DNA from 3 places in the Propionivibrio pelophilus DSM 12018 genome. Region 2 is predicted to be linked to each of the others. Evidence: riboswitches for the same ligand, from Rfam matches in the RefSeq annotation. Region 2 holds a riboswitch; each other region holds the start of a gene.
What was found. Region 2 has a riboswitch for cobalamin ahead of BO74_RS08665 (energy-coupling factor ABC transporter permease). Riboswitches for the same ligand answer to the same signal wherever they lie in the genome.
Positions count from the first base shown of each region.

Region 1: linked by a shared signal. The riboswitch ahead of cbpA (modified peptide precursor CbpA) and the one ahead of BO74_RS08665 (energy-coupling factor ABC transporter permease) in region 2 are both predicted to bind cobalamin.
Region 3: linked by a shared signal. The riboswitch ahead of cbiQ (cobalt ECF transporter T component CbiQ) and the one ahead of BO74_RS08665 (energy-coupling factor ABC transporter permease) in region 2 are both predicted to bind cobalamin.

Region 1 is NZ_JCANUT010000009.1:34,670-44,982, reverse strand. Features, by position in the region: gene BO74_RS06325 (BCCT family transporter) at 1-1,616, opposite strand, end outside; tRNA gene BO74_RS06320 (tRNA-Gly) at 1,950-2,023, opposite strand; gene fusA (elongation factor G) at 2,249-4,306, shown strand; gene BO74_RS06310 (transglycosylase SLT domain-containing protein) at 4,371-5,075, opposite strand; gene BO74_RS06305 (VanZ family protein) at 5,330-6,514, shown strand; gene BO74_RS06300 ((2Fe-2S) ferredoxin domain-containing protein) at 6,547-6,855, shown strand; gene BO74_RS06295 (alpha/beta hydrolase) at 6,866-7,504, shown strand; cobalamin riboswitch at 7,547-7,738, shown strand; gene cbpA (modified peptide precursor CbpA) at 7,815-7,961, shown strand; gene cbpB (peptide-modifying radical SAM enzyme CbpB) at 7,962-9,341, shown strand; gene BO74_RS06280 (NAD(P)-binding protein) at 9,407-10,313, opposite strand, start outside.
Region 2 is NZ_JCANUT010000015.1:37,807-48,119, forward strand. Features, by position in the region: gene cphA (cyanophycin synthetase) at 1-1,731, opposite strand, end outside; gene BO74_RS08650 (cyanophycin synthetase) at 1,749-3,914, opposite strand; gene BO74_RS08655 (cyanophycin metabolism-associated DUF1854 family protein) at 4,013-4,483, opposite strand; gene BO74_RS08660 (cyanophycin metabolism-associated ABC transporter) at 4,480-6,801, opposite strand; cobalamin riboswitch at 7,033-7,274, shown strand; gene BO74_RS08665 (energy-coupling factor ABC transporter permease) at 7,455-8,132, shown strand; gene BO74_RS08670 (energy-coupling factor ABC transporter substrate-binding protein) at 8,129-8,482, shown strand; cobalamin riboswitch at 8,560-8,841, shown strand; gene BO74_RS08675 (energy transducer TonB) at 9,412-10,194, shown strand; gene BO74_RS08680 (VanZ family protein) at 10,231-10,313, opposite strand, start outside.
Region 3 is NZ_JCANUT010000072.1:7,971-16,137, reverse strand. Features, by position in the region: gene BO74_RS19090 (cobalt-precorrin-5B (C(1))-methyltransferase) at 1-820, opposite strand, end outside; gene BO74_RS19085 (precorrin-8X methylmutase) at 822-1,493, opposite strand; gene cobM (precorrin-4 C(11)-methyltransferase) at 1,490-2,287, opposite strand; gene BO74_RS19075 (energy-coupling factor ABC transporter ATP-binding protein) at 2,316-3,167, opposite strand; gene cbiQ (cobalt ECF transporter T component CbiQ) at 3,164-3,910, opposite strand; cobalamin riboswitch at 4,141-4,367, opposite strand; gene BO74_RS19065 (AI-2E family transporter) at 4,371-5,474, opposite strand; gene BO74_RS19060 (sulfatase-like hydrolase/transferase) at 5,638-7,548, shown strand; gene BO74_RS19055 (class I SAM-dependent methyltransferase) at 7,562-8,167, shown strand, end outside.

The DNA.
Region 1 (10,313 bases), on a different contig from region 2:
TCGGAGGCCAACCCCTTGATGATGGCCATGCTCGCCACAAGCAAGACGACGGTGAAGGGCAACCCCGTAGACACCGCCATTGCCTGGAGCGCTACCAAGCCGCCGCCGAGGATCAGCGCAATCGCCACCAGCCCTTCGAACACGGCCCAGAAGACGCGTTGCGGCAAAGGCGCATCGACCTTGCCTCCCGCCGAGATCACGTCGATGACGAGCGAGCCCGAGTCAGACGAGGTAACAAAGAACACCACCACCAGCACGATGGCGATGAAGGAGGTGATCTGCGCCAGCGGCAGCACATCGAGCATGGTGAATAGTTGCAGCGGCAACTCGGCCTTGCTCGCCGCCTCGTAGCCGTCCCGGACCCGCTGGATGATCGCAGTCTCGCCGAACACCGTCATCCACAGCACGCACGCCAGGGAAGGCACGATCAATACCGAGACGATGAATTCGCGCACGGTGCGACCGCGCGACACGCGCGCGATGAACATGCCGACGAACGGCGACCAGGAGATCCACCACGCCCAGTAGAAGGCCGTCCATCCCTGCGAGAAGTTGACGTCGTCACGCCCGAACGGGCTCGCGAGCGCCGGCAGGTACTGGATGTAGGCAACGAGATTGCTGAAAAAACCTTTGGCGATATCGAGCGTCGGCCCGACGAAGATCACGAACAGCATCAACAACAGGGCGATCGCCATGTTGATCTCGGACAGGCGCTTGACCCCCGCATCCAACCCGGCGACGACCGATGTCAGCGCGATTGCGGTAATGCCGATGACCAGCAGCACCTGGGTGGTCTCACCCAACGGCACGTCGAACAGGAAATTGAGCCCCGAACTGGCCTGCGCGGCACCGTAGCCAAGCGAGGTTGCCAAGCCGAAGAGCGTCGCCAGCACCGCCAGGATATCGATGAGGTGGCCCGACCACCCCCACACGCGCTCGCCCAGCAACGGGTAGAACACCGAACGGATCGTCAGCGGCAGGCCCTTGTTGAACGAGAACAGGGCCAGTCCCAGTGCCAGCACCGCGTATATCGCCCACGGATGAAGCGCCCAGTGGAAAATCGTGGCGGCCATGCCCAGGCGGGTAGCAGCGGCAGCATCGCCTGCTGCGCCAGCGAGCGGCGCCCAGTCGGTGCGCACGCCGTTCTCGATCACCGTACCCCCCATCGCGCTGCCGAAATGCGACAACGGCTCGGACACGCCGAAAAACATCAGCCCGATGCCCATGCCAGCTGCGAAAAGCATCGAGAACCAGCCGAGATAGGAATAATCCGGCACCGCTTCCGTGCCCCCCAGACGTACGCGGCCCAATGGTGAGAGCGCCACCACCAGGCACACCAGCACAAAGATGTTTCCCGCGCTGAGGAAGAACCAGTCCAGATTCGACGTCAGCCAGCTGCGCATGCCACTGAACATCGGCTCAACCTGGTTCTGGAAGGCCAGTGTAAGCACGACAAACGCGACCACCAGCAAGCCTGAAACGGCAAACACACGGTTGTGGATATCAAGGCCGAAAGGGCCGACATTCACGACGATGTTGTCTTGCCCAACCTTGTAGTCGGTATTGATCGGATTAACCGCCCCGTCGGGGACCATCGGGTCTTTTTTCTCTGCCATCGCGACTTCTCCATGACATGCTTCCGGATTGAGAATATCCGTTTTCAAAATAGCAGTCAGCCGATTACTTTTGCATCTGTTTCAAGCAAGCTGTGAATTTTCAGGACGCCTGACGCGGCGATGGCCTGCTTGAGATGATCACAAACGCGCCGCCAGAAGATGACGGGATTCAGCTACTCCGCAGCTTGAGTATCCACCCCTGAAGCAAGGCCGATACGCAGTCAAGTGTCAAGTAGAGGCTGGCGCTCCTGGATCTCAATGACCGACTGTCTGGAAAAAATACTTTCCTGACAGCAGCTTATAGAACTCAGTGGGTGACCATGGAAGAAAAACTGGAGCGGGTGAAGGGAATCGAACCCTCGTATGCAGCTTGGGAAGCTGCCGTTCTACCATTGAACTACACCCGCGAAGGCGCACATTCTATGCGTTTGAGCGCAAGTGTTCAATCTGAATCAGAAAATTTCGGCGCATGCGTTCGTCGATCGAGAAAACTCGGGTTGGCACTTGGCTGGCAAGACATAAAGCGTAGAATGAAACCGTTGTGTTGGATCATGCGTAATCGGTAGCTCGACTCAGGGTATTGCCGTATTTGCACCCCACGTCGAGCATTTTCAAAAGAACTGGGGGAAAACATGGGTCAGAACAACACGGTCAACCTTCGTACTGTAGCCATTGTCGGCCATGGCGCAGCCGGCAAGACGTCACTTGTCGAAACGCTGCTCGCCGCGGCCGGCGCGATTCCCAGCAAAGGCTCTGTTGAAAAAGGAAACACAGTCTGTGACCACGACCCGCTGGAGCGGGAACTCGGTCACTCCATCCAGTCCGCAATCGCCTCGCTGAACTGGATTGATAGACAAATCCACGTAATCGACACACCCGGATACCCCGATTTCGCCGGGCAAGCCATCGGCGCCCTCGCCGCCGTCGACACCGCACTGGTTGTCATCAACGCACAGAACGGCATCGAGCTATCGACCGAGCGGATGATGAAACTGGCGGCTGCGCGCAATCTGTGCCGGATGATCGTGATCAACAAGATCGATGCGGAAAACGTCGATCTCCCCAAACTGGTCGGCGAGATCCGCGAACGTTTCGGACGCGAGTGCATGCTTCTCGATTTGCCATCGCACCACGCTCAGGATGTCGTCGAAGTACTCGGTCACGACGGTGGCGAAAGCGATTTTGAATCAGTCGCCGCGATGCACCGCGCCCTGATCGACCAGATCGTCGAGGAGGACGAAGACCTGCTCGCCCGTTATCTGGATGAAGGTGCCGACCCCTCCGTCGAAGAACTGCATGCCCCCTTCGAAAAGGCACTGCGCGCCGGCCACCTGATTCCCATCCTGTTCGTCTCGGCCAAAACCGGCGCCGGCGTTCCGCAATTGCTCGACGTCCTGGCAAAACTGGCGCCGAACCCGGCGGAGGGGAATCCCCCCCCGTTCTTCAGCGGCGAACCGGACGATCCGGACGCTGCGGCATTCGATGCCGTACCCGACCCCGGCAAGCACGTGCTGGCACATGTCTTCAAGATCGTCAGCGACCCGTTCGTCGGAAAGCTCGGCATTTTCCGCGTCCACCAGGGAACGATCCGGAAGGACACCCAACTCTTCGTAGGGGAGGCCAAACGCGCATTCAAGGTCGGTCACCTCTACCGCCTGCAAGGCAAGGAATACGTCGAGACAGAGGCACTCGTTCCGGGCGATATCGGCGCCGTGGCCAAGGTAGACGAAATCGAATTCGACGTGGTCCTGCACGACTCGCACGATGAAGACCACATCCATCTGAAGCCGCTCGAATTCCCGGAACCGATGCAGGGTCTGGCGGTGGAAACCAAGCGCAAGGCCGACGAGCAACGGCTTTTCGACGTATTGCACAAACTCGAGATCGAGGACCCCTGCTTCAAGGTCGAGCGCCACCCGACCACCAACGAAACCGTCATTCGCGGCTTGGGTGAGATTCACCTGCGCACCAAACTGGCCCGACTGGCCCAGCAATACAAGATCGAACTGGCGACCAGGCCTCCGCAAATCGCCTACCGCGAGACGATCACCAAGAAGGCGGAAGGACATTGCCGGCACAAGAAACAAACCGGCGGCGCCGGCCAGTTCGGGGAGGTCATGCTGCGCGTCGAACCACTGGAGCGCGGAGCCGGCTTCGAATTCGTCGACATGGTCAAGGGCGGGGTGATCCCCGGCGTATTCATGGCCTCGGTCGAGAAGGGCGTCCGTCAGGCGCTCGCGGACGGCGTCGTCGGCGGATTCCCGGTGCACGACATTCGCGTGATTGTCCATGACGGCAAGTCACATTCGGTAGACAGCAAGGACATCGCGTTCTTCACCGCGGGGCGAAAAGCCACCATTCAGGCCATCCAGGACGCAACGCCGATCATCCTCGAGCCCGTGGTGGATATCGAAGTCCTGGCTCCGGAAGCTTCCGTCGGTGATCTGTCGGGCGACTTGTCCAGCAAGCGCGGCCAAGTGACGGGTACCCAGCCGCGCGGCACAGGGACGATGGCCATCAGCGGCAAGGTGCCGCTCGCTGAACTGGACGATTATCAAGGCCGGCTGAAGTCCCTGACCGGCGGCCAAGGTTCATACAGCATCGCGTTCTCGCACTACGCGGCGGTACCCAGCGGCACGCAACAGCAACTGGCAGCGCAGCACAAGACTATCGGTCTGGAAGACGACTGACCAGGCAAGCGACAAAGCCAGCGACCCGCCACAAGCGGGGGCTGGCTTGCGATGCGATACGCGATCAGGCGTTCGACGCCAAATTCAGGTCCCGGCGCACGGCTTTTTCCATGCGGGCCTTTTCCGCCAGCACCTTGTTCGCATAACCGCTCTCGGGATCGGACGACCCGGCATATTGTTGCAGCCCCGGGACCAGCCCGCCGCGACGTTTTATCGCCTCCTCGAGCACGCCGACGCCGACACGGATGTTCACTGCCGGATCGAAAAGATGGCGACTACCCAGCCCGGCCGGGAATTTGTCCATGTGGAAACGCGGAATAACCTGCATCAGGCCGCGCGCGCCCAGCGAGCTTTCGGCGAACGGATTGAACCCCGACTCGATACCGATGATCGCCAGAATCAGCAAGGGATCAATACGGCGTTCCTTGCCAATCAGATCCGCGGCCTCGACGATCGGCCTCACGGCTTCGGGCGAAACACGATAACGACGCTTCACGTAGCTAAGAACCGCCGTGAACTGGGGCTTGGCTTCGGGCACACCACGATGCACAAGACCTTCGCCAGAAACCGGAAGGACGGCAGGAACGGAAGCCTCGACGACCGGCGCAGGAACCTGTGTGCCAGCCGGCACGTCCTGCTCATCAAAAAAGTGACCGACGGTGCCGAGAACGAACAGCAACCCGACAATCATCACTGCGTACTGGGTAAAACTGGAGACGGCATCCAGACTGCGTGCCATCGATTTTTTGAGAGTTACAGCAACAGACATGCTCTCTCCTTTCACTGTTGTCATCGCGCAAACAGACAAACTTGCCGTGCGACAAACGGTTATAGGCGGGTGCATTGCCCGGAAGCGGCAGAAGGAAGGAGTGCCGCAGGGCAAAACTACTTCAGGAACTGAACGTCGTCAGTAGTAGAGTCAAAGAAAAAAGACAAGTTCCGCACTACGCCGCTCCTGAACAACGGCCTCCACAGTGCGGGAGAGCGCGAACTCTATTCATTGGACCGGATTTTGTCAAGCCCATGACTTTTCTGAAGAAAATGCATGACGACGGACTCCATCAACGCCCGGTGAAGATAGAATCACCTCTGCACGACATTCCACGCACGACAATGGCCGCAGGCAAGTCATCCGCTCACGTACCGGCAGAAGGCGCACAACCGGCGCCTTCCTGGCGCTTGCCGCGCTATCTGGCTGGCTGCTACTTGCTCCTGATCATCTACGCCAGCCTGCACCCTTTCTCCGGCTGGCAATCCCCCGGACTCTCGCCCTTCGTCTTTCTGGAAGCAGCCTGGCCTCGTTACTGGACAGGGTTCGACCTGGCGGCCAACATCGCCGCCTACCTGCCACTCGGATTTCTTCTGACACTGGCCCTCGGTGCGCGGCACAGCAAAGCCTGCGCCGCGCTTCAGGCCTTCGCGCTAGGGACACTCACCAGTTTCGCCATCGAAACCCTGCAGTCGTTCCTGCCAAGCCGAGTCCCCTCTTCCCTCGACTTGATCTGCAACGGAACCGGGACCGGACTGGGAGCGCTCCTGTCGATATGGTTTGGTGCAACGCTTTTCGCAAAGATCGATAACATTCAGCGTCAATTCCTTGCGCACATTCCCAACAGCGAGTACGGCCTTGTGGTGACCGGCCTGTGGATGATTACCCAGCTTTCTCCAGAAACCGTCCTGTTCGGATCCGGAGACCTGCGCCAGCTATTCAGCATCGCTCCACCTGTTCCCTATGCGGCACATTCTTTCTTCGCCATGGAAACCGGCATCATCATCTGCAACATGCTCGCCGTCGGTCTGCTGATGCGCACCTTCTTCTTGCCAAAAGCCAACGCCTGCGTAGCTTTGCTCGGTTTTTTCCTTTTTTCCCTGTTCATCCGCACGCTGGGCGCCATCATCCTGATCGGGCCTCAAAGCGCGTTTGCCTGGCTGTCGCCCGGCGCCGGCCTCGGACTCATGCTTGGGGGAGTCCTGCTGCTGGCAGCGCAATACATACCCCGCCCAGCCCGCATCGCGCTCGCAGGCGTCACGCTCATGGCGGGAACTGTTCTGGTCAACATCACTCCATTCAACCCTTACTCTGTCGCCGCACTGACTGCATGGCGCCAGGGACACTTTCTCAATTTCAACGGGCTTACCCGGCTGACTGCCAGTTTCTGGCCGTTTTTATCGCTCCCCTACCTGATTCTGCTCGGACGACGCATATAGCCCAACCAGAAAAATTACTTGAGGACCGGACCATGAGCTACTTCAAACACCATGTCTTTTTTTGTTGCAATCAGCGTGAAAATGGCGAGAGCTGTTGCAACAACCTCGGCGCAAGCGAGGCTCTGACTTACGCGAAAGACCGGATTGCCGAGTTAAAACTGAAGGGGAAGGGAAATATTCGCATCAACAAGGCGGGGTGCCTGGACCGATGCGACGAAGGCCCCGTTCTCGTCGTCTATCCCGAGGAGGTGTGGTATCAGTACGTTGATACCGACGATATCGAGGAAATCGTCCAGGAGCATCTGATCCATGGCCGGGTGGTTGAACGCCTCAAGATCTAGGCCCACCCGAATGAAGCCAACCACCCGAACAATCGCCATCGATGGCCCAGCAGGGAATATCGAAACACGGGTCGATTCGCCGGATGACCCTCGGGGCATCGCTTTGGTCTGCCATCCGCACCCCCTGTTCGGCGGCACCAACGAAAACAAGGTGGTACACACCGTCGCCAGCACCTTGGGCCGGATCGGCTATGCCGTGTTCAGCCCGAATTTCCGCGGGGTGGGTGCCAGCGAGGGAAAACACGACGACGGACGCGGCGAAACCGAGGACATGCTGCTGGTGCTCGACGAAGCCAAACGCATTTTCGGCGAACTGCCCGTCGTGCTGGCCGGCTTCTCATTCGGCGCCTACGTGCAGTCGCGCGTGGCCGACGCGCTAGCCAAGTCAGGCCAACCGGCCCGGCGACTGATCCTGGTCGGCACCGCCGCCGGCCACGTCGAAGGCGCGCGGAACTACGCCACGGAGGCAGTCGCCGAGGACACCCTGGTCATCCACGGCTCGGCAGATACCACGGTTCCGCTCGACAACGTTCTGGCCTGGGCCGAACCGATCGACCTTCCAGTCATCGTCATCCCGGGGGCCGACCATTTTTTCCACCGCAAGCTGCACATCATTCGCGACATCATCCTGCGCGCCTGGCGCGAGTAACCGCCTGATGACAATGACTTGACCCGCCCCCGGCGGTCAAGGACAATGCGCGCTCCATTCAATCCGACGAAACGGAACACGGTGCAAATCCGTGGCGGGCCCGCCGCTGTATCCGGGGACGAACGCTGCACGGTCGGCAACGACCAGCCACTGACGGAGAACACTCCGCCGGGAAGGCGCAGCGCTCAGGCTGATCCGGTAGCCAGAAGACGTGTCGGACTGAAGCGGAGCTTTGGCAAGGGCTCCGGCTGAAGGTATGCAGCCGCGTACCTTCAGCCGGAGCCCTTTTTCATTTCCCGAGGAGAGGAACATGTCGCAAACCGTTCAAAAGCAAGATCACCAGGCCGCACAAACCAGCCAGCCCGCTGCTCCGACCATTGCCATCCGCAAGAGCTGCAATCCGGACGGCATCGGCCTCTCGCACTATGTGCTGATGGACAAAAAAGCGGCCAAGTAGATGACCGACGCCAATTTTGCCCGGGCCGCATCCTGCGGCCCGCTGATTCCCATGGACATCGGCCACGACATCTATGCCGCCGTCACCGACCCGAACACGGCCTTTTGGGCGCTCGTCGACAAGACACGCATCGCCGAAGCGATGGCCGAAAGCACACCGCTGATGCAGGATTTCCGTGCCAAGGCCGACGGCTTCGCCCGTGAACTCCACGCTTTGCGTTTCGAGCTGACGCCTTCCGGGGTGTACCTCAACCCGACCGAGCGCTGCAACCTGAACTGCACCTATTGCTACCTGCCGAGCAAGCAACGCAGCGGTGGCCAACACATGTCGACAGACCGTCTGATCGCCGCGCTCGGCAAGCTGCGCGACTATTTCCGCTCGGCCATGCCGGAAGGCCGCACGCCGCGTGCCATTTTCCACGGCGCCGAACCGCTGATGAACAAGGCGGCGGTTTTCGCGGCGATAGAGGAATTCGGCAACGACTTCGCCTTCGGCATCCAGACCAACGGCACGCTGCTCGACCGGGAGGCGATCGACTTTCTGACCAGGCGCAACGTCAGCATCGGCCTTTCGCTCGACGGCCCGGTCGCCGGCATCACCGACGCCACGCGCCTCACCTGGGGCGGCAAAAGCGTTCACGACAAGGTATTGACGGCCATGGACGCCTTGCGCGGTTACGGCTCGTGGAGCGTGATCACCACCTGCACGACCGAGAATCTGGCGCACCTGACACGGATGGTCGAGCTGTTTCACGCGCACGAGGTGCCGACCTGCATGCTCAACACCCTGCGCTGTACGCTGCCCGGCGCCCGCGGCGTCAAGCCAGCCGACGCCGACATGGGCAAGGCCCTCTTCGCCGCGCTCGACCGCACGCACGCGTTGTACCGCGCAACCGGCCGCAAGCTGGTCGTCGCCAACTTCGCCAACATCCTGCTCGCCATCCTGGCGCCGACGGCGCGACGGCTGATGTGCGACATCTCGCCCTGTGGCGGCGGGCGAGCCTTCTTCGCCCTGGCCGCCGACGGCAACCTGTATCCGTGCAGCGAGTTCATCGGTCTGCCACGCTTCAACGGCGGCAACCTGTTCGACGAGGGCGGCGTCAATGCGGCGCTGGCATCCGACGCTTTCCGCACCGTCACTGCGCGGAACATCGACACCTTCGCACCGTGCGACGACTGCGCCATCCGCCATTTCTGCGGCTCGCCGTGCCCGGCCGAAGCGCACGAGATGAACGGCGGCATGGACAGGATCGGCGCCTTCTGCGAGTTCTACAAGGAGCAGGTCAACTACGCGCTGCGCCTGATCGCCGACAGCAAAGCCGACGACTTCCTGTGGGACGGCTGGGACGCGGACACCGAAACCACCTTCCTGATGCAGTAACGCCGCATAAAAAAGACGGGACGGTGACTCGCGTCACCGTCCCGTTTCACTTCACACAACGAGGATCAGTTGTTTTCCGGCACCATGTTGATCGCGCCGCACGGGCACTCCGACACGCAGAGGCCGCAGCCCTTGCAGTAGTCGTAGTTGAACTGGAAGCCCTTGCCCGGCCCGAGCTTGATCACCGCGTTGTCCGGACAGACGCCGTAGCAGTTGTCGCACTCGAAGCAATTGCCACAGGACAGGCAGCGGCGCGCCTCGAACAGCGCATTGGTCTCATCGAGCCCGCCCTGGACTTCCTCAAACGTCGATTGACGGCGGATGATGTCGAGCATCGGCCGCACGGTCTTCGGCGCATCGGAGTAGTACCAGGTGTTGAGGCGCTCGAAGGTGGCGAGCTGCGGCTTCGGCGGTGCGACGTAGGCCGTCCCGCGCAGCCAGCCGTCAATGTTGCGCGCAGCCTTCTTGCCGTGGCCGACACCGACCGTGATGTTGCGCTCGGTCGGCACCATGTCGCCACCGGCGAAGATACCAGCGTGACCGGTCATCATGTTGGCATCGACCTTGACCGCGCCATCGGTAACTTCCAGCCCGGGAACGCCCTCGAGCAACCCGAGGTCGACGTCCTGACCCAGCGCCAGGACGACCGAATCGGCCTCGAGCGTCTCGATTTCGCCGGTCGGTTGCGGGAAGCCGTTGGCGTCAAGTTCCATCTTCTCGACGGTGATCGAGGCGTCGCCGGCTTTCTTGATCGTCGACAACCACTTGATCATCACGCCTTCCTGCATCGCCTCCTCGACCTCGAAGTCGTGCGCCGGCATCTTGTCGCGGGTGCGGCGATAGACGATGATCGGTTCGGCGCCCATGCGCTTGGCGGTACGGGCCACGTCGATCGCCGTGTTGCCGCCGCCGTAGACCACCACGCGGCGGCCCAGCATCGGCTTCTCCTCGCCTTCCATGCTGCGCAGCACC
Region 2 (10,313 bases):
GGACAGGCCGAGGTGGTCGCCCTTGCCGATGTTGGTGACCACGGCCACGTCGCAGCGGTCGAAGCCGAGCCCTTCCCGCAGCACGCCGCCGCGCGCCGTTTCGAGTACGGCGGCGTCGACGCAGGGGTGCATCAGCACGTTGCGCGCGCTCTTCGGGCCACTGCAGTCGCCGGTGTCGATGCGTTTGCCCTGGACATAGACGCCATCGGTGCTGGTCATCCCGACGCGGAGTCCGTTGTTGCCAAGGATGCTGGCGATCAGGCGCACGGTGGTTGTCTTGCCGTTGGTGCCGGCGACGGCGACCAGCGGGATGCGTGCGTCGTCGCCGTCGGCGAACATGTTGGCGATGATCGCTTCTCCGACCGCGCGGCCCTTGCCGTACGACGGCTGCAGGTGCATGCGCAGGCCGGGCGCAGCGTTGAGTTCGACGATGCCGCCGCCCTGTTCTTCCAGCGGACGGTGGACGTTCTTGCAGACGATGTCGACGCCGGCGATGTCCAGGCCGACCATCTGCGCGGCGGCGATGGCGCGGGCGGCGAAGTCCGGATGCACGTCGTCGGTGACGTCGGTGGCCGAGCCGCCGGTCGACAGGTTGGCGTTGTTGCGCAGGATCACGCGCTGGCCCTTGGCCGGGACCGATTCGGCGGTGAGGCCCTCCTCGGCGAGGCGGGCGAGCGCAATATCGTCGAAGCGGATCCTGGTCAGCGAGGTGGCGTGGCCGGTGCCGCGGCGCGGGTCGGCGTTGACCTGGTCGACCAGTTCGCGGACCGTATGCACGCCGTCGCCCAGCACCATCGGCGGCTCACGGCGGGCGGCGGCGACGAGTTTGTCGCCGACGACCAGGAAACGGTGGTCCTGCCCGCTGATAAAGCGCTCGACGAGCACGTCGTCGCTGATCTTGAAGGCCACGGCGTAGGCGGCGAGTACCTGCTCCTTCGTGGTCAGATTGACCGCAACACCTTTGCCCTGGTTGCCGTCCTGTGGCTTGACGACGACGGCCACGCCGTTCTCGATGCCGATCTCGCAGGCGGCCGCCCACGCATCGTCGGCATCCTTGACCGGACGGCCGGTCGGCACGGGTACGCCGGCCGATTGAAGCAAGCGTTTGGTCAGTTCCTTGTCCTGCGCGATCGCTTCGGCGACGGCGCTGGTCAGATCGCTCTCCGCGGCCTGGATGCGCCGCTGCTTGCTGCCCCAGCCGAACTGCACGAGGCTGCCCTGGGTCAGCCGGCGGAAGGGGATTCCACGCGCAACGGCGGCATAGACGATCGAGCCGGTGCTCGGGCCGAGGCGCACGTCCTCGTCGAGTTCGCGCAGGCGGTGCAGCGCGTCGGACAGATCGAACGGCGTGTCGTCGATCGCCGCCTGGCACAAGGCCTGCGCCAGTTCGAGGGCGAGCCGGCCGACTTCTTCCTCGCTGTATTCGACCACCACCTGATAGACGCCGGCTTCGATGGTTTGCGCGGTGCGGCTGAAGGTGACCGGGCTGCCTGCCTGTGACTGCAGGCCGAGCGTGGCGAACTCGAGCATGTGCGCCATGCTGTTGATGTCGCCGTCGACGACCGGCTGGAGCAGGGCGATTTCCGGGAAGCGTGCGCGCAGACGGGCTTCGAACCCCGGGATGTTGGCGATGTCGCGCTCGGCCTCGCTGCAGGAAACGATGGCTTCGATGGCGGTGTGCCGGCTCCACAGGTTGGGGCCGCGCAGCGCGCGGATGCGTGATACGTCCATTGTTCGTGTTCCTCGCGTTATTGCTGTTCGATGAAATAGGTTTCGATGCCGGTACGCATCACGTCCTGCGATACGCCGAGCGCCCAGGCCGCGGCGACGGCGGCCAGCACGTTCTCGGTCTGCGCGACGTCCTTGCCGCCGTCGGTGAGGGGGACGTCCTTGAGCTTGGCCAGCGAAATCTCGCCCTCGGCGCAGGCCAGCATGATCTGGCCGTAGCGCACGATGACCGCGCGCCGGTCTTTTTCGAGATGCTCCGTGATGACCGCCAGCGACGGATCGTAGGCGAAGTAGATGACCTCGCCGTCGCACAGCTCGGCCATTTCCACGAGGTCGGGCTCGCGGGCGTTGAGGACGGCTGCTCCGTTCCTGAGTACCAGGTCGACCTGGGTGCGCATGACGTTGTACACCTGTCCCGGCGTGTCGATGTAGTTGCGGCCGGTGTGGCGGGCCGCCTCGATGTTGGTGATGATGCCGACCTGGCAGCGGTCGTAGGCCAGGCCTTCGGTGGCGATGGCGTCGGTGCCGTTCTCGAAGACCGCGGCTTCGATGGCCCGGTTCATCAGGGTGCGATTGGCGTATTCCCAGCGCGCGCAGTCGCCTTTCTCGGACTGGCGGCGGTCGAAAAATACGCCTTTGCTGCAGGCCAGGCCGGTGTGTTTTCCGGACAGCGTGAGCAGGCGTGCGAGGAGTTCACCGACGGTCGTTTTGCCGTAGCTGCCGGTGATGCCGACGACCGGAATGCGGCCGCTGCTGCCGTTCGGGAAGAGGTGGTCGACGATCGCCTGGCCGACCGGGCGCGGCTTGCCGACGCCGGGTTTCAGGTGCATCAGCAGGCCGGGGCCGGCGTTGACCTCGACGATGGCGCCGCCCTGTGCGGCCAGCGGCTTCGAGATGTCCTCGCAGACGAGGTCGATGCCGGCGATGTCCAGCCCGACGATGCGCGCGGCGAGCGCGGCGATTTCGGCGGTATCCGGATGCACCTCGTCGGTCACGTCGAACTCGTGGTTGGCGTTGCGCTGGATCAGCACTTCGCGCCCGTCCTCGGGAATCGAATCGGCGTCGAGCTTCTGGCGCGAGAGTTCGATGCGAGCCGCGGAATCGATGCGGATGTTGGACAGCGGATGGTTCTCGCTCGAGCCGCGGCGCGGGTCGCAGTTGATCTGCAGATCGATCAGCTCGCGCACCGTGTGCTTTCCATCGCCGGTGACTTTCACCACGTCGCCGCGGTTGGCGGCGACGAGCTTGCCGCCGATGACCAGCAGGCGGTGTTCGGAGCCGGGGATCGAACGTTCGACGAGCACGCCGCTGCCTTCGTCGACGGCGATGCCGTAGGCCATCTCGACGTCCTCGCGGCTGTGGATGTCGATGAACACGCCGCGGCCGTGGTTGCCGTCGATCGGCTTGACGCACACCGGCAGGCCGATGTCCTCGGCCGCGTCCCAGGCGTCTTCCGCGCTGTCGACTTCGCGTCCTTCGGGCACCGGCACACCGCAGGATTGCAGCAGACTCTTGGTCAGGTCCTTGTCACGCGAGATGCCCTCGGCGATGGCGCTGGTGCGGTCGGTCTCGGCTGTCCAGATGCGGCGCATGGCGGCGCCGTAACCGAGTTGCACCAGGTTGCCGGTTTCCAGCATACGGATGCAGGGAATGTCGCGGTCGTCCGCAGCATCGACGATGCTTGCGGTCGAGGGGCCGAGGCAGCGCGAGTCGGCGAGGTCGGCGAGGCGTTCGACGGCGGCGTCGACGTCGAAGGGGCGGTCTTCCATCGCCGCCATGATCAGCTCGCGCGCTTCATGCAGCGCGGCGCGGGTGACCTGTTCTTCCCAGGCGCGGACGATGACCTTGTACACGCCGCGTTCGGAAGTCTCCCGCGCCTTGCCGAAGCCGCCGGGCAGCCCGGCGAGATTCTGCAGCTCAAGCGTGACGTGTTCGAGGATGTGTGCCGGCCAGGTGCCTTCCTCGACGCGGCGCAGGAAGCCGCCGGGTTCGCCGTAGCTGCAGCGGTGCTCGTACAGGGATGGCAGCATCGCCTTCAGGCGTTGGTAGTAGCCGGGAATGGTGTTGGACGGGCAGTCCTCGAGGTCGCCGATGTCGACGATCGCTTCGAGGACCGGACGGTAGGTCCACATGCTCGGTCCGCGCAGATGGCGGATTTCCCGGAAGATGATGTCTTTTTTTGTCATGTGTTTTCCTGCGCGGGGCAGTGAGTTGCGAAGGTAAGAATGGACAGGCAATTATGGGCCGAATAACGCGGCAGGCGCCATTCGGCTGACCCGGGGTGTCAAAGGAAGCGGTCGAGGATTTTCCGGCTGTGCGCGTCGAGGGCGCCGCGGTCGCGAATCAGGTACTGGATGCCGTTGCTGTCGGCAATCAGCAGCGCCGGCGCGGCGAGGCGGCGGATGTCCTCCTCGCCCTTCAGGATCAGCTTCGTCTCGCCGCGATTGGTGACGATCGTCCAGGTGCTCGGGGTGGCGTAGCTTGAGACGTCGATGATGCGTTCGATGACCGGCATGAATTCGCGGCTGGCGAGTTCGCTTTCAACCAACTGGCGCAACTCGGCGGGCAGTTCGGCGAGCGTGTCGATCCACGCCAGTTCATGGCCGTGTGGATCGACCAGCGCGATGCCGTTGTCTGGCGCGCCGATCGGGAAGGCACGTACCGGTACGGCCTCGTGCGTCTCGCCGTCGCTGCCCGTGAAGATCAGTTTCCCGAAACTGTCGCGGTGGAGGTGGAAGTCAGGCGTCGTGTTCATTCGCGGTCTCCCTTGTCATCGCCGCCTGCTTCGAGATCCGAGCCGCCCTCGGTATCGACGTTGCGGGCCTGCGCCTGGTACAGGCGGTAGTAATGGCCTTCCCTGGCCATCAGTTCATCGTGGTTGCCGACCTCGACGACGCTGCCGCGGTCGAGAACCACCAGACGATTGGCCTCGCGCAGCGTGGACAGGCGGTGGGCGATGGCAATCGTGGTGCGGCCGCGCACCAGGTTGTCGAGCGCCTTCTGGATTTCCTTCTCGGTCGTCGTGTCGACCGAGGAAGTCGCCTCGTCGAGGATCAGGATCTTAGGATCGATGAGCAGCGCGCGAGCAATCGAGATGCGCTGGCGTTCGCCGCCCGAGAGCGCCTGGCCGCGTTCGCCGACCAGCGAGTCGTAGCCGTGCGGCAGGCGCAGGATGAACTCGTGCGCATGCGCGGCGCGCGCCGCGGCGATGATCTCCTCGCGCGTGGCGCCGGGCTTGCCGTAGGCGATGTTCTCGGCGATCGTGCCGAAGAACAGGAACGGCTCCTGCAGCACCAGACCGATGTTTCTGCGGTATTCGGCGACCGGCACCGAGCGGATATCGACGCCGTCGATCAGGATCGCCCCTTCCGAGACATCGTAGAAGCGGCAGATCAGGTTCACCATGGTGCTCTTGCCTGAACCGCTGTGGCCGACCAGGCCGACCATCTCGCCCGGCTCGATGGTCAGGCTGATGTCGCGCGTGACGCTGCGCGTGCCGTAGCGGAAGCCGACGTTGCGCAGTTCGATGCGTCCGGCGACGGCGGGAAGATGCACCGGCGTGGCGGGCTCCGGCACACTGGAGACGTGGTCGAGAATGTCGAAGATGCGCTTGGCCCCCGCCGCAGCTTTTTGCGTCACCGAAACGATGCGGCTCATCGAGTCGAGGCGGGTGTAGAAGCGGCCGATGTAGGCGAGGAAGGCGGTGAGTACGCCGACCGAGATGTCGTTGCGCGAGATCTGCCAGATGCCGAAGCCCCAGATGATCAGCAGGCCGACCTCGGTGAGCAGCGTTACCGTGGGGCCGAACAGCGACCAGACCTTGTTGACCTTGTCGTTGACTTCCAGGTTGTGCTGGTTTGCGGCGCGGAAGCGCGCGGCCTCGCGGCTCTCCTGGGCGAAGGCCTTGACCACGCGGATGCCGGGAATGGTGTCGGCGAGCACGTTGGTGACCTCGGCCCAGATGCGGTCGACCTTCTCGAAGCCGGTGCGCAGTCGCTCGCGCACGGTGTGGATCAGGAAGGCGATGACCGGCAGCGGCAGCAGCGTGACCAGCGCCAGCCACGGGTTGATCGAAACGAGGATCAGCGTCGTCATGCTGATCATCAACACGTCGGTGGCGAAGTCGAGGAAATGCAGCGAGATGAAGATGTTGATGCGGTCGGTTTCCGAACCGATTCGTGCCATCAGGTCGCCGGTACGCTTGCCGCCGAAGTATTCCTGCGAGAGCTTCAGGAGATGCTCATAGGTCGTCGTGCGCAGGTCGCGGCCGATGCGCTCGGAAACGAGGGCGAGGATGTAGGTGCGCGCCCAGCCAAGCACCCAGGCCAGCAGCGCTGCGCCGAGCAGGCCGGAGAGGTAGAGCGTGACGAGGCCCGTGTCGATCGGTTTGCCGTTCTGGTACGGGATCAGTACCTTGTCCATCAGCGGCATGGTCATGTACGGCGGCACCAGCGTCGCCGCCGTGGTCGCCAGCGAGAGCAGGAAGCCGGCGAGAAGCTGCCAGCGGTACGGGCGGGCAAAGCGCCACAGGCGGAACAGGGTCCAGGTCGAAGGCGGCGTCAGCTCTTCCTTGCTGCACACCGGGCATTCATCCTGTCCGGCGAGCAGCGGCGTTTCGCATTTCGGGCAGACGGCCTGCGCCGATGGTGCCGGAGCGATCCCGGTGACGACGAAATCCAGTTGGCGGTTGACGTGGTCGATCAGCCGCCCGGCGGCGACGTCCTGGCCGAGGGTATAGCGCCACTGCGCCTGCCGGCCGGTGGCGTCGAAAAGTTCGAGACTGCCGACGCCGGCATGGTCGCGTCGCGTCAGACGCAATCCCTCGCGCAGCGGGTGACTCTGCCATTCCGGGCTGTCGCCGGTGCGGGCGAGCAACCTGCGGTCGGTCAGGGCGACCACTCCCTTGGCAAAGTGCAGGTTGGTATTGAGGTCGATCTCCAGCCAGCTCAGGAGCCTCTCCTCTTTCGCGAGTTGCGCCTCGACGACGGGCTGCCAGGCTTCGGGCAAGGGGATCTGGGAATGTGTCGGGAGAATGGCCTGGGGGGAGGTCGGCGTGGCAGGGCTCGGGGTCATGGTCCTTGATTCGTCGCGTTTTTTGTGACCGCTGGAGGCGGCTGGCGGAATTGCCGGAGTATAACGAGTCATGCCGGCGGTGATTTGTTGAAATCTCGTAACGATCGAAAGGCAAATCCGATGACCTGATGTAAAAAACGCACATCCGGGTGTCGATGTCGGCAAGAGGCTGCCGTTTCGGATTTGTGCAGTTTCCCCCTTTTTCCTTGTCATCGGCAAAAACGGGGCATAGAATCGCCTCCTGTTTTGGGTGCCCAGCTTCGCGACAGTGGAGCCGGGTGAAACGGGAAGCCGGTGATTCTGTACCTTTGTATTTTTGTACCCTTGGTGCAGCCATTCCGGCACAGCCCCCCGCTGCTGTAGGCCTGACGATTCCGGCAAATGCCACTGTGCGGCGTATCTGTATGCGCATGGGAAGGCGCCGGAGGAGGACGAAGGCGAGTCAGAAGACCGGCCCAGAATTGGTTAGGTGTTCCCCGGGGTGGGGTGAAGCCGGCCGTCTGGCGGCGAGCAGGGCAGTTCCAGGTCTTTACTCTCGCATTCCAGGCTTCCAGCGCTCGCGCTATCGTTTTATTGCGCCTGCATTCTTCCCCGTCGAACACGCGTGTCATTGCAGCACTGTCGCTGCAGCGTTGTTTTGCGAGGGAAACATAATGCACATCATGGAGGGCTTCCTGCCCGTCGAACACGCCATCGGCTGGAGCGTGGCTTCGTTGCCATTTGTTGCCTGGGGCGTCCAATCAATCAAGAAGCGCGTCGCCGCGAACCCGGAGCAGCGCATCCTGCTCGGCGTTTCCGCCGCCTTCTCCTTCGTTCTCTCGGCCTTGAAGATTCCTTCGGTGACCGGCAGTTGCTCGCACCCGACCGGAACCGGCCTCGGCGCACTGTTGTTCGGGCCGGCGGCGATGGCGCCGATCGGCGCGGTCGTCCTGCTCTTCCAGGCGCTGCTGCTCGCCCACGGCGGTTTGACCACGCTCGGTGCCAACATCTTTTCGATGGCCATCGTCGGACCGTTCGTCGCCTACGGCGTGTTCAAGCTGGCGCGTTCGCTCGGCGCCTCGCTGGCCGTGGGCGTTTTCCTCGCCGCAAGCCTTGCCGACCTGATGACCTACGTCACCACCTCGGTGCAGCTGGCGTGGGCCTTCCCCGACCCGGCCGGCGGTTTCGCCGCGTCGCTGGCCAAGTTCGCCGGCATCTTCGCGGTCACGCAGATCCCGCTGGCGATCAGCGAAGGCCTGCTGACGGTGCTCGTCTTCAATGCGCTGGCCCGCTTCAACCCGAAGGAGTTGCAGGACATGAAACTGGCCGAGCCGCAGGAGGTACGGGCATGAAACGGACGCAGAACATTTTGCTGATTCTCGGCGTGGTGTTCCTTGCGCTGGTGCCGCTGTGGATCGTCGAGCGTCCGGCGGCCGGGCCGGATGGCGAGGAAGTGGCGATTTTCGGCGGTGCCGACGATCAGGCCAAGGGCGTCATTGCCGAAATCCGGCCGGATTATCAGCCGTGGTTCGAACCGCTGCTCGAACCGGCCAGCGGCGAGATCGCGTCGATGCTTTTTGCCTTGCAGGCAGCCTTGGGCGCCGGGTTTATCGGCTACTACATCGGCGGCGCGCGCATGCGCGAGAAGATGCGTCGCGAAATGGAAGAGGCGGAAAAGAAGAAATCGAAGCGTGAGTCCTGATACGCGTCGATTGTTCCACGAGCGTAGAAACGCAGTAGAAACGTAATGCCGCGACGTCCGAGCCAGTTGGCCCGGGCGATCGCAACAATGCAGCAGGTGCCCGCTCAGCGTCGTTGACGGGTTAAACGGGAACGGGGTGCGCGGCGAATAACGAATCCGCCGCAATGCCCCGGCTGCCCCCGCAACGGTAAGCGAGTCAAAGTGCTTCATGGCTTCTCCTCCCCGGACGGAGCCAGTCACTGGGCCGCCACGTGGCGTCAGTCATGACGTGCGCGAACGGCCCGGGAAGGCGAAGCACCGGATGCCGGTTCCGGCATTCACCCGCAAGCCCGGAGACCGGCCTGATGCAGGTGCCGCGAGCAGTTAGGCGGCGTGTGCAATTGACCTTCCGTGGGGTGCGGGGGGCGGCCAGAAATCGACCGGGGTTTTGTGCTTTTCCTCTCCCGATCCTCTTCTCCGCCCGCCGGGCAGAAGGTCGGATCAAGTGGTTTTAAAGAGGTCTGATCATGCAGCGCGAGTCCTGCACGTTACGCAGCATCCAGTTTCGCGACAGCGTCGGCGCTCTCTCCCGAATGTCACGAATCCCGCACGTTGCCCGGCTGTTGTCGGGACGCGCATTCCCGATCAATGTCGCAGAAACCGCCAATGCTTCACTGGACATGACGGCGGCGGTGGTGGACGCGGCGCCCATTCCGGTGGAACGGCGAAGAGAAGGAGGGCCTAGTTTCCTCGTTGTTCTCGGCGTGTTTCTGCCGATTTCCCTACGTTCCGTAGCCCCGACATGCTGCGCATAGCCTTCCTCGCCGTGTTGGCGCTTTGGGGCATGGCCGCCGGCGTTGTCCTTTGCCTTGCGGAGTATCTTCCGGAGCCCGGAGCCCGGAGCCCGGAGCCCGGAGCTCGGAGCCCGGAGCACCGGAGAGGCGCGATCCGTGAGCTTCACGAATGATCATGCAATAGAGGCGCTTCCGGTGTGGGCGCTGGCGAGTTCGTTGCTCGCCCATGCGCTCCTGTTCGCTGCATTCCCGTCGCGAGTTCAGCCTTCCTTGCAGCCCGCGAAGCCTGCGATCATGGCCGCTCTGATTGCTCCGGTGCGACATTCCGGCTCGGCGACAGAGCCGTCGTCGGGGGGCGGGGTTGTGGGGGCTCCAGCACGGGGGGGCGTTCCCGCCCCGGCGCCGGTCGTGGTTCGCAAGCCTTTCACGCAGCGAGTCGAGGGGCGGCAGTCGCCGCTCGAAACAATGCCCCGTCCGGTGCCTGTTTCCCCAAGGGCTCCGTCGCTTCCGTCGTTGGCGCCGTCCCCCGTCCGTGAAAATGGTTCGGGAGGCGAAAGCAATCATTCAGGCGGTCCGGACTCCGGTGCGGGGGGGCTCGCTGCCGGAAAAACGGCGGCCGGCCCGGGAGTCTCCCCGGGGGGAGGAAACGGGCCCCTGACTCCGGCCCGCTTCGACGCCGGTTACCTGAACAATCCCTCTCCGCCCTATCCAGCCCGGTCGCGGCGACTGGGCGAGGAAGGCAAGGTGATCGTGCGCGTGCGGGTGTCGTCCGAAGGAAATGCGGAAGAGGTCGAAATCAAGGCGTCCTCCGGCAGCACCCGACTCGACGAATCCGCCCTGCAAACCGTACGCCGCTGGCAGTTCCTTCCGGCACGGCGCGGCAGCGACACCGTCGCGAGCTGGGTGCTCGTGCCGGTGCTCTTCCGGTTGGAGCAATGAACGGCAAGTGGAGGGGGCGGGTCTGGAAACGGGGCGTTACGCGACTCGGCGTGTCAGTCGGGGATAAACGCCGAGCATCGCGGCCGCGGCCGTCAATGATGCAGTGACATCGACGCCCC
Region 3 (8,167 bases), on a different contig from region 2:
CGCCAATGTAAACGCGGGCCATTTTGCGTTTGATCGCCGTCTGGAAAGCGGCTTTCACAAAATCGCCCATCTGCACGAAGCAGGCCTCGTCGAGGTCAGGCAGCTGGCGCATGGCAAACTTTTCGCTGCGGCCGCCGGTGGTGAAGACGATCGAGGTTTGCCCCTGGTTGGCGGCGACGTCGACGGCCTGCACGACGCTGGCGCGGAAGGCTGCCGTCGAATACGGGCGGACGATGCCGGTGGTACCGAGGATCGAGATGCCGCCGAGGATGCCGAGACGGGCGTTGAGCGTCTTCTTCGCCATTTCCGCGCCGCCGGGGACGGAAATCGTGATCTCCAGCCCGTCGTGGTCCAGCAGTTCACCGGCGACGGCACGCGCGTTGTCGACAATGTTGCGCCGCGGCACCGGGTTGATCGCCGGGCCGCCGACCTCCAGCCCGAGACCCTCCTTGGTGACCGTGCCGACGCCTTCGCCGCCCTTGAGCATGATCTGGCCGGCGGCGCCGGGCAGACGGCGCACCTCGGCGGTCAGGTGCGCCCCATTGGTCGCGTCCGGATCGTCGCCGGCGTCCTTGACGATGACGGCACGGGCTGAGTTGGGATATTCCGCGTCAGCGACGTGGCCTTCAAGAACGGCAAAAGTGACGTCCTGTCCGTTCGGCAGGCGGCTGACGACCGTAGCCGGCACCTCGCCGGTCAGCAAGCCGAGCGTCGCCGCACGGGCGGCGGCGGCAGCGTTGGCGCCGGTGGTGAATCCGCTGCGATGGCCGCGCTTGCGCTTGCCGTCACCCTTGCGGATTTTCTCGGGGGCGTCGCTCATCTCACCGTTTCTGTTCGGCTTCGGCGAGGGCCAGCAGCGCGTGGATCGCCGCGACGACCAGCGTCGAGCCGCCCTTGCGACCCTTGATGGTGACCCACGGCACTTCGTCGACGGTCATCAGCAGGTCCTTCGATTCGGCGGCCGAAACGAAGCCGACCGGCATGCCGACGACCAGCGCCGGGCGCACGCCGTCCTCGCGGATCAGACGGATGATTTCGAGCAGCGCCGTCGGCGCGTTGCCGATGCCGACGATGGCGCCGTCGAGGTGGCCGAGGCGGTGCGCCTTGCGCATCGCCTGCACGGCGCGCGTGGTGTCGTTAACGTGCGCCAGTTCGATCACGTCCGGGTCGGAAATGTAGTGGTGCGTGCTCATGCCGAAGTGCTTCATGCGCGGCTTCGACAGGCCGACACAGATCATCTCGACGTCGGCGACGACCGGCGTGTCGAGTTTGAGCACGGCCTTCAGGCCGGCCTGCATCGCGTCCGGGTGGAAAGCGGTGAGCCCGTTGAAGTCGAAGTCGGCATTGGCGTGGATCATCCGCCGCACCAGCGGCCATTGCTCGGCGGTGTAGGCGTCGTGCGGACCGGCCTCGGCGTCGATGATCGAGAACGAGTCGTGCTCGATGGCACGCCCGGCGGCGGTGATCTGTTCGGTGACGGTGTTGGTGGTCATGGCGTGGTCGGCGTAGTAGGCGTGGCCTTGCGGAAACGGTGGGTGAATTCGGGGTCGTAGAGCTTGGAGCGCACCAGCGATTCCCAGTTCGCGGCGCCGAGCGTCGGGCTGGCGACGATCATCGCCTGGCTGCCGATCTTCTCGGCCTGGCACTTCTGCTTGATGTCGGCGAGCGTGCCGCGCACGATCTTTTCCTGCCCCGGCCAGCTGGCTTTCTGCACGACGAGGATCGGCGCGTCGTCCTTCCAGCCGGCGGCGCGCAGGGCACTCTGGACTTCATGCAGCAGGGTGATCGACAGGTAGATGCACAAGGTGCAATGGTGCGATGCCAGCGATGCAAGGTCTTCGCCCTCGGGCATCGGCGTGCGCCCGGCGGTGCGGGTGAGAATGACGGTCTGGGTGACTTCCGGCAGCGTCAGCGTTTCGCCGGCTGCGGCCATCGAGGCCATCGCAGAGGAAACGCCGGGCACCACGGCCCACTCGACGCCGGCGGCGGTGAGCGGGCGGGTCATTTCGATCAGCGCGCCGTAGAGGCCGGGGTCGCCGGTCTGCAGGCGGATGACGGTTTCGTGGCGGCTGGCCTGGTCGAGCAGCCAGGCGACCATTTCTTCGAGCGTCATGTCCTTCGAGTCGCGGATCTCGCAGCCTGCCGGCGCGTAGCGCGTGGCCGCCTGGTCGACCAGCGAACCGGCGTAAAGGATCGCGCCGGCCTGTTCGATCAGCGTGCGGCCCTTGACGGTGATCAGGTCGGGGTCGCCGGGACCGGCGCCGACAAACCAGATTTTTCCGGACATCAGTCGATTCTCCCAGGGTGAGTTGCGGTCATTGGAAATCCTTTTCGGAGGCGTTCAGTTGTGAAATCAGCTCGCTCATCGCACGCGGCTGGCTGTCGGCCGGAAGCAGTTTCCGGGCGACGAGCAGACGGTGCAGTTCGACGAGGCCGGGCATCGGCAGGCGGGCGGCGGCGAGCGCCTCGGCGTGCTCGGGCAGGGCGGTGGCGGCGAAGGCGGCGGTGCAGCGGCCGCCGGCCATCAGGTGGATGCGGTCGGCCCAGCGATAGGCGAAATCGATGTCGTGCGTGGCGAGCAGCAGGGTGATGCCTTGCGCATGCAGGCCGTCGAGGACGGCGAGCAATTCGGTGCGCATGGCGTGGTCGAGGCCGGCCATCGGCTCGTCGAGGATCAGCAGGCGCGGTTGCATGGCCAGCACGCCGGCGATGCAGACGCGTTTCTTCTGGCCGAAGGAGAGGTTGTGCACCGGCCGGTCGGCGAACTGCGTCATGCTCACGGCGTCGAGCGCCTGCTCGACGCGATCACGCACCGTGGTCATGTCCAGTCCGAGGTTGAGCGGGCCGAAGGAGACGTCCTCGCGCACGCTGGCCGAGAACAGTTGCTGGTCGGGGTTCTGGAAGACGAGGCCGACTTCGCTGCGCAGGGCGCGCAGGCCGGCGCGGCTGTGGTCGACCGGCTGGCCGGCGTAGCGAACGACACCTTGCTGAGGCTTCAGCAGGCCGTTGGCGTGCTGGAACAGCGTCGTCTTGCCGGCGCCGTTGGCGCCGATCAGGGCGTTGCGGCTGCCGCGCGCGATGCTCAACGAGCAGCCGGCGAGGCCGGCGTTGCCGTCCTGGTAGCGGAAGGCGACGTCGTCGAATTCGAGCAAAACGTCTGTCGTCATCGCATTACCATGGCAAAGAGGATCAGCAGCGCGGCGCCGACAGCGGCCAGCACGATGTCGCGCCCGCTGTTGGGGTATTCCGGCTCGAGGAAGCGAAACGCGCCGTCGTTGTTGCGCGACTGGGCGGCGACGTTCAGATCGTGCGCGCGTTGCCAGATCTGCAGCGTCAGGTTGGCGGTCAGGCTGCCCAGCGAGCGCAGCGTCAGCGCCGGCGTCGCGTAGCCGAGGCGGGCCGCCTGCGCCGTGCGCGTGTCGTGCAGCGCTTCGGAAAAGACGAACAGCATGCGGTAGCAGAGGACCATGATTTCGAGCAGCACCTCCGGCATCTTCACCCGGCGCAGCAGGGCGATCAGGTCGACCAGCGGGGTGGTCAGCGCGAGGAACAGCAGCGCGGTCAGCGCGGCGCAGGAGCGGGCGGCGAGCTGCAGGATCGGCGTCCAGCCGGCCGGCAGCCAGCGTACCGTGAAGCCGCTGCTGTCGGGCGCGAAGTCGAGCGAATACGCCAGTGTCAGGCAGCCGAGCAGCAGGAAACCGAGCGGCGGCAGCGCGACGCGGAGGAAGTGGGCGGCCGGTACGCCGGCGCCGATGATGGCGGTGAGTACGATGAGCAGCGCGACGAAGGCAGCGGCCGCCGGGCGCGTCGCGGCAAACGCAGCGATCAGCGCACCCAGCGCGAACAGCCCCTTCGCCGCCGGCGTGACACGACGCCAGCGGTTGCCGTAGGCGCATTGCTCGATCAGCATCGGTCGGTCGTTCGCGGCGAGGCGCCACACGAAAGGCGCTGGGCTGGAATCTGATGACTGACGACGCGCATGAACTTCCCTGACAGTAACGACGGACAAACAACGATGCAGGGATTCGGTGGGATCAGCTCGGAAGACCGGCCGTCAAAAGGCGGAGTGCTGCTGCGGAAAAATGCAGCTGCGAGCCAGGCGGCGAATCTACAGGACCGTTCCCCTCACCCCGAGGATTGGCACCACATGCGTTTCGGGCCGGTCTTCTGACTCGCCTTCGTCCTCCTCCGGCGCCTTCCCATGCGAAAAATGTCGCACAGTGGCGTGTTGCCGGAATCGTCTGGCCTACAGCAGCGGGGGGCTGTGCCGGAATGGCCGCACGATGAAAAGTGCGCGGCGTCACCGGCTTCCCGTTTCACCGCGTCCGACGGGTATCGGGCGCGGAACCTGAAACGCGCGGAAGTATACGCTAATCGCGAACGCTGCGGCGTCTCCGCGGCTGTCGGATATCCGCAGTCGCGGTCTCTTCTTCGTAGAGGTGTTCTGCCCACTCGCCCCAGACGGCCCAGGCCACGGCGAGGACGATCGGGCCGGCGAACAGTCCGACCAGGCCGAAGGCCAGGATGCCGCCGAGCACGCCGAACAGCACCAGCAGGAAAGGGATGTCGCTGACGCTGCTGATGAAGAACGGGCGCAGGACGTTGTCGATCTGGCTGACCACGGCGGCGCCCCAGATCCACACGCCGATGGCCGCGCCGGTTTCGCCCTGGGCGAGCAGGATGGCCCCGGAGGCCCCCCAGGCGAACGGTGTGCCGAAGGGGATCAACGCGAACAGGGCGGTCATCAGCCCCAGGGTGACCGGCGAGGCCAGACCGGCCACCCAGTAGCCGGCGCCGGCGGCCATGCCCTGCACCAGGGCGGTGAGCAGGATGCCGTACACCACCGCGCGCGTCGTCGAGGCCGCGGCGGCGAGGTAATCGTGCGTGCGCTTGCCGATGAAGCGCGCCATGACGTGGCTCAACTCGTGGATGATCCGTGCCCCGTCGCGGTAGAAGAAGAACAGGATGGTCAGTACCAGGACCAGCCGGATCAGGGTTCGTCCGAGGCCGCCGGCGAGGATCGCCGCCTGCGAGAAGTGGCTGGACAGCCAGCCCCTGACGGCGTGGGCCACGCCCTGCGGGTCGCCGAGCAGTTGCAGGCGCTGTTGTGCCAGCCAGTCGCCGAGCCACGGCATGTCGCGGAGAAAGGCGGGGATGTCCGGCGGACTGGTCATGAACGCGCGCACGCCGTTGTAGACGGTGACGACCTCCTGTTGCGCCAGCCAGGCCAGCCACAGCAAGGGGGCGAACAGCGTGATGGCGGCGATCGCCGTGGCCACCCCGGCCGCCAGCGTGTCGCGTCCGCCGCATCTCCGGCGCAGCTTGTCGGCCAGCGGCCAGGTGGCGTAGGCGAGGATGCAGGCCCAGGCGATCAGCCCGATGAACGGGCGCATGACGATGAAGACCAGGATGGCCAGGCCGCAGAAACCGAGCCAGGGTGCGATGCGACGATTGATGGGCGAGGAGAAGGGCATGCGTGAAGCGGAGGTGGCTGAGAGCGGTTAGCGGGAGGCCGTAGGATACGCTTTCGCCGGTTCCGGTGCATCCGCCCGCGTGGCCAGGGGGAGGGCGCCGCCGGATTAAGCCCCGCTTAAGCAAAGACGGCTAGACTGTCCGTTTTCGTGCGGAGTCCTGCCGATGCCGTCCTGTCCGTTTCGCGCCAGAGTGCATGCCTTCCTGCTGCTGAGCTGGATATCCGTCGTCATCCACGTCTGCACGTTTACCTCCGCCGCCCAGTACGCCACGCCCGGCCTCGCTGCCTGGACCTTGGCGGCGACGGTCAGCTACGGCCTTCTCTACCTGGTGCCAGCGTTGCTGCTCGGGGTGATGGCCGTACGCGCAGTGGCGCGCTGGCCGCAGGCGCGATGGCTGCCCCGGTTCGGCGGCGGCGTGATGATCGGTGCGACGGGGCTGACCCAGGTCCTGCTCTTTGCCGACGGCGTGATCTTCCGGATGTACGGCTTCCACATCAACGGCTTCGTCGTCGATCTGGTGCTGACGCCCGGCGGCATCGAGTCGCTCGGGGCGAGTCTGTCCACCCAGCTGACGGCTGCGGCGATCGTCGTCGCGTTGCTCGGCTGGCAGGCACTGCTGTATTACGGGATCGCGCCGCGCGCCGATCGCCTGTCCGGTTTTCTCTGCCGGTTGCGCTGGCGCTGGCTGCTGCCGGTCGTGTTCGCGCTGATGCTCGGCGAGCGCGTGGCCTACGCCTACAGCAGCGCCGCCAACTATCGCCCGATCCTGTTCGCCAGCGGCCACTATCCGTTCTATTTGCCGCTCACCGCGCGCAAGGTGGCGAAACGGATCGGGATAAAGGAACAGTCGGCACCGGACGAAGGCATCGCGGTCAGCGAAGGGAAACTGAACTATCCGCAGGCGCCGCTGGTTGTCGAGCCGCCGGCGCGTCTGCCGAACATCGTCTGGCTGGTCGCCGAGTCGCTGCGCTTCGACATGCTCGATACCCGAATCATGCCGAACACCTGGGCGTTCTCGCAGCAGGCGCTGCGCCTGGAAAAACACTTCAGCGGCGGCAACCTCACCCAGATGGGCGTCTTCTCGATGTTCTACGGCCTGTACAGCCCGTACTGGTTTTCTATGCTCGACCATCGACGGGCCCCGGTGCTGATCGACGTCCTGCAGCAGCAACACTACCAGTTCGGTTTGTACACCAGTCAGCGCTTCACCTTCCCGGCGTTCGACAAGACGGTTTTCGTGAACATCCCGAAAGCCGACCTGCACGAGCGCTCCGGTGGCGCCGAGCCCTGGCTGCGCGATCGCCAGAATATCGACGACATGCTCGGCTTCATCGACCGGCGCGATCCGTCGCGGCCGTTCATGACCTACATGTTCTTCGAGTCGACGCACGCGAATTATTCCTTCCCCGCCGAGACAGTGCTCGCCGAGCCGTACCTCAACGATCTGAACTACCTGACCGCCGATTTCGCCGCCGACATCGGCAAGATCAAGAACCGCTACATCAACGCGGCGCACCACGTCGACCAGCAGATCGGGCGGGTTGTCGACCACCTGCGCGAGAAGAGCCTGCTCGACAACACGATCGTCATCGTCCTCGGCGATCACGGCGAGGAATTCATGGAGCGTTCGCGCTGGGGGCACAGCGCCGAGTTCAACCGCTTCCAGACCAGCACGCCCGCCGTCGTTTATGTCCCCGGCGCCAAGCCGCGCGTCGTAACGGGAATTACCAGCCATCTCGACATCCCGGCTACTCTCTTGCCGCTGCTCGGTGTGCGCAACCCACCGTCCGACTACTCGGTCGGCCAGAGTCTGCTGGACCCGGCCTACCGCCGCGACTATGCTGTCGCCGGCGACTGGAATCGCATTGCCTACATCGGCAACGAGCTGAAGATCTCGTTTCCGGTGAACGCTACAGGCGCGGTAAAGAACGAGATGACCGATGGCGACGACCGGCCGCTCGATGACAGTGTGGCAGCGAAGGCGAAAGTGAAGATGACGCCGGCGCTGGCGGAGATTCTGGGCGGGCTTTCCCGATTCACCCGAAAGACAGCTGACCTGGTAAACAACAAGTAACAGGGAGACCACGATGACTCAGAAAAACGATTTGCCCCATTACGCATTCTCGGAGAAATACGGCGCGACGCACGCCAAGGCCTATTTCGAGAAGCATCAGGACGGCCCCTTGCGCCGCTTGTCGAACTGGCGCGAGCACGCAATGGCGCGCAAGGCGCTGGCAATGGCCGGGCGGCCGCGCTCGGTAGTCGACCTGCCGTGCGGCACCGGGCGCTTCTGGGCGTTGCTGGCGGAGGAGAAGGAACGCGTCATCCACGTGGCCGACAACAGCCAGGACATGATCGATGTCGGCATGGCCCACCGCCCGAAGGAAATCACCCGCCGGATCAAGTCGGCCACCTGCTGTTCGGCATTCGCCACCGGATTCCCGGATAACTTTGTCGACAGCGTTTTCTGTTTCCGCCTGCTGCATCACATCGGCAAGCGCGAAGACCGGGTGAACATGCTCAAGGAGTTCGCGCGCATCAGCTCGGGCACGGTGATCGTCTCGCTGTGGGTCGACGGCAACTACCGCGGCTGGCGCGAGCAGCGGCGCCTGCGGCGCAAGGAACTCGAGAGCGGCATCCTCGAACACAATCGCTACGTCATCCGCCGGCAGGATATCGAGGCCGAGTTCGCC